Regions from separate parts of the Kurthia sp. ISK08 genome, predicted to be linked through region 2. Evidence: predicted binding sites of a transcription regulator. Region 2 holds the regulator's gene; the other holds the start of a gene.
The links. Region 2 encodes CtsR, which represses protease genes until heat stress. Its sites were predicted from a motif close to ATGGTCAATAAAGGTCAAACA; they were not measured.
Positions count from the first base shown of each region.

Region 1: the regulator CtsR is predicted to act here: its motif matches at 981-1,001, upstream of ACKVQX_RS02575 (ATP-dependent Clp protease ATP-binding subunit).

Region 1 covers NZ_JBJXHL010000001.1:530,475-532,686, reverse strand. The annotation lists gene ACKVQX_RS02585 (ABC transporter ATP-binding protein) at 1-132, shown strand, start outside; gene ACKVQX_RS02580 (Crp/Fnr family transcriptional regulator) at 223-912, opposite strand; gene ACKVQX_RS02575 (ATP-dependent Clp protease ATP-binding subunit) at 1,088-2,212, shown strand, end outside.
Region 2 covers NZ_JBJXHL010000007.1:120,592-122,803, reverse strand. The annotation lists gene ACKVQX_RS12775 (protein arginine kinase) at 1-342, opposite strand, end outside; gene ACKVQX_RS12770 (UvrB/UvrC motif-containing protein) at 332-886, opposite strand; gene ACKVQX_RS12765 (CtsR family transcriptional regulator) at 904-1,374, opposite strand; gene ACKVQX_RS12760 (DUF4870 domain-containing protein) at 1,536-1,850, opposite strand; gene corA (magnesium/cobalt transporter CorA) at 1,987-2,212, shown strand, end outside.

The DNA of each region.
Region 1 (2,212 bases), on a different contig from region 2:
CTGTTTAAACAACTAGCACATGAACAAAATAAATGTGTCATTGTCATTACACATGAAAAAGAGATTGCAGAACAATGTGATACGGTTCTAGAGTTAAAATCTAAGAAAATGCATGTGATTAAAAGTAGTTAATTTATGAAACATATAATTAGAATATAGCTAATCGAAATATAGTAAATAAAGAAGACCATGCAAAAAAAAGCAGTGGTCTTCTTTTCATGTCTAATTAATACGACATAAAAATTCGACACACTGCTCACATTCACAAAACTGCTGTAAATAATCTAAACGATGGATTGTAAGGTAGCCATTTTCTTCTGATATGACTTTTTCTTTTTTGAATTCTTGTAATAAGCGGTTTACAACTTCACGACTTGTTGCACAAAGACTTGCTAGTTCACTATGTGTAAATTTTTCACTAATTTGAATCGATTTGTCTGTTTTCTTTTCGCCATATGAATTCGCTAAACGAATGAGTGTAGAGGAGAGTGCGCCTTTTTTTCCATATAGCAGTAAGTCGCGTAATTTAGTTTGTTCACGCATTCTTTGGATTTGAATCCATGTGAGACATTCTCGTAGTGCTGCAAGGTTTTCGGATAATTCATGTTCTAATTGTTCTTTCGAAATTGCAAAAACGGTACAACAATCTAAAACTTTTGCTGAAAGTGGGTATGTAATAAGTGGGATGAATAAAATACTTTCACCAATACAATCATTTTTCGTCGCAATGCAAAGTGTTAATTCTTTACCACCAACGCTCTCTTTTGTAATAGCAATACGACCTTTTTCCACAAAATAAAGATGTGTTGCCGCTTCACCTGTAGTACAAATATGTTGATGACGAACGAAATGATGTTTTGTACCATGTGCTTTAAAAATCTGCTGGACGATTTGGGGGACTGCATCAAACAAGATTAAAACACCTCCATAATTAACTGGTTTTTATTTTAACATAAATAGTAAATGGTACAAAAAATATGAAAGTCAAAAAAGGTCAAACATATTACTTGAGTTTTTGAAATGAAGTCGATATAATAAAATTAATCAATAGTCAAAGATGGTCAAACAGGAGGGGAAAATAATGCAAATGAATCAAATGAACCAAGAAGAAGAAAATCCGCTAGAGAAGTACGGACGTAATCTAGTAGAGGCTGTTAAAGAAGGTAAGATGGACCCTGTTATTGGACGTGACCAAGAAATTCGTGATGTCATTCGTATTTTATCTCGAAAAACAAAAAATAATCCCGTTCTAATCGGTGAACCAGGTGTAGGTAAAACAGCGATTGTTGAAGGTCTAGCACAACGTATTGTAAAAAAAGACGTACCTGAAGGTTTAAAAGATAAACAAATATATGAACTTGATATGAGCGCATTAATTGCAGGCGCAAGTTATCGCGGACAGTTTGAAGAACGTCTACAAGGGGTTTTAAAACAAGTACGTGAAGCAGAAGGAAATATTATCTTATTCATCGACGAAATTCATACCATTGTCGGTGCAGGTAAAACAGAAGGTTCGATGGATGCAGGGAATATGTTAAAACCAATGTTAGCACGTGGTGAACTACATTGTATTGGTGCAACAACATTAGATGAATATCGTACAAATATCGAAAAAGACCCTGCACTTGAACGACGCTTCCAACAAGTGCTTGTACGCGAACCATCTGTAGAGGATACAATTTCCATTCTACGTGGTTTACGTGAACGTTTTGAATTACATCATGGTGTACGCATTCATGACCGTGCGATTGTGGCCGCGGCAGAATTATCAAATCGCTATATTACAGATCGTTTCCTACCAGATAAAGCGATTGATTTAGTCGATGAGGCGTGTGCGATGATTCGTACAGAAATCGACTCGATGCCATCTGAATTAGATGAGGTTACACGTCGACAAATGCAGTTGGAAATTGAAGAACAAGCATTGATGAAAGAAGACGACAATGCGAGTAAAAAACGTTTAGAGGCACTACGTGAAGAATTACAAGAATTAAAAGATTCATCACAATCGATGCGTGAACAATGGGAACGTGAAAAAAATGCGCTTCAAATTGTGCAAGAAAAACGTGAAAAACTCGACCAATATCGCCATGAATTAGAAGAAGCAGAGAATCAATATGACTTGAATAAAGCAGCGATTCTACGACATGGTAAAATTCCAGAGCTTGAAAAAGAGTTAGCGAATTTAGAAGAGGAAGTAGAAAGTACAGAT
Region 2 (2,212 bases):
AATTGATTCATCTTCAGATACGAGAATCGAACCAATCCGTTCTTTTTTCGCAAGTTGCGGACTAATTAAATGCTTCTCTACTAAAATTTGTTTTTGCAAAGAAGGTCTTTGCCCCAAATCAAAATGATAGAGTGGTGTTTGAAGTGTTTCACAATCGAGTAAAGCACTACTCACTTGACGATCAACAGCCATCGCTTCTTCTTCACTAAAAGCACGTGGGAAACGATACGCAGACATGTTACGCGCTAAACGAATACGTGTACTCATGACAATATCACCGTGCTCACCATCGCCAGCCATCCAACTAATATTGTCACCTTTTAGAAAATGATCAATTTTCATCGTTCGCTGCACCACCTTGCGTTAACTGTTTTTCAAGTTGCTTTACCTCATCTCGAAGTTTTGCTGCTTCTTCAAACTCTTCTTGCTCTACAGCTGATTTCATCTTCTGACGTAATACTTCAATCTCTTTTTTAATTTGATATGTTTTATTTAATCCGCCCGGTATCTTACCAGTATGTTCTGTTGCACCATTATGAAGTCTTTTAAATACTTCAGGCAAACGTTCATAAAAAGCATGATAACAATTTGGACAATTAAATTTACCTTCTTTTAAAAACTGTTGGTACGTCATACCACATGTCTCGCATTGCTGCTTTTCTTGCGGTGGTTGTTTTGACTGAGGTGCGTTGGATGACCATGTTGGAATACCAAACCAGTCCGAAAAGATTTGTTCGATTGTCACAGGCTTTACTTCTTCATCTATATGCAAATAATCTTGTTGCCCACTGCAAACTTCGCAGTAGTGTTTTACGACTTCTTCATTATTTTTTGTCATCGTAATGGTGACAGTAGCTGGACGTTGTTTACAGTTTTCACAGATCATCCTCTATACACCTTCTTTTAAGATTCTTTTTCATACTTCAGTGCTACTAGCATTGCTTGTAAAATACGAGAGCGGAGCTGATCACGATATGGTAAATCAATCGCAATGACTTCTCGGTCCATAGCAGTAAGAATGAGCTTTGCCTCACGTTTTGTAATTGCTTGCTCTTCAGTTAAGCGATGTACAATATCCTCTGCAGCCGTTTGCGAGATTTGATAATTGATTTGAGATAGAATATCGTCTAACAGTTCTGTTTTCGAGTTCGTACGTACACGTAAAATGCGAATATACCCCCCACCTCCACGTTTACTTTCGACGATATAACCTCTCTCTACTGTGAATCTTGTATTGATGACGTAATTTATTTGCGACGGTACACATTGGAAGCGGTCTGCAATCTCACTTCGTTTAATCTCAATGTGTCCATTACCGCCCATTTCAATAATTTCTTTCAAATACGCCTCAATAATATTCGACATATTCTTCATGTCGAGTCCCCACCTCCTTTAATCAAGCTGACTTTGACTATCTTTGACTATATTATAAATAAATTGTTTTATAAATTGCAATAAAAATGCTCGTTCCTTTTTTGTTTTATAAAAAAACAGACATCCTAACCATTACAATTAGAATATCTGTCTATTTATGATTATTTAACCCAGCGTCCAACGATTGGATAATTCCAATACTCACCTTGCAATGCACGAATAATCCCGATAATTGGAACAATGAACCCCATTAATCCAAAGACGATTAAAAACGGAATTCCAATTAACACATACGAGAATACAACTGAAATACCAATAAGAATTGACATAACAATTTGGAATAACAATGCTTGTAGTGATAAACTTTTCACTCTCGAATCATCAATTAAGAGCATAAAGAGTAATGGAAGTAGAATCGGTAAATAATATGCACTTGAGTGTAGTACAACTTTAATCCATTTATTGTCTTGTTCCATCTAAAACACGCTCCTTTTCTTTCTTATATATACGCATGAACAGTGTCATCCGTTTCATTTTATTTTTGTGATGATGTGACAAAAAAATTTAATTATGGGAAGATATAGAGTAAATAAATCGTGAAGAGGTGACAAAATGATTTACACTCTAGGTCTTACAAAAGACCAGCAGCTCGTGGAAAACTTCCCTTTAGAACATATTAAAGAAGATCGTTTCGATTGGTTTTGGGTTGATTTTTCAGAACCTACTGCAAAAGAAAATTTATTACTGCATACTTTTTTCCAATTTCATCCCCTAGCTGTAGAAGATGCCTTGATGCGTTTACAGCGTCCAAAAATAGATTACTATGATGATTATTATT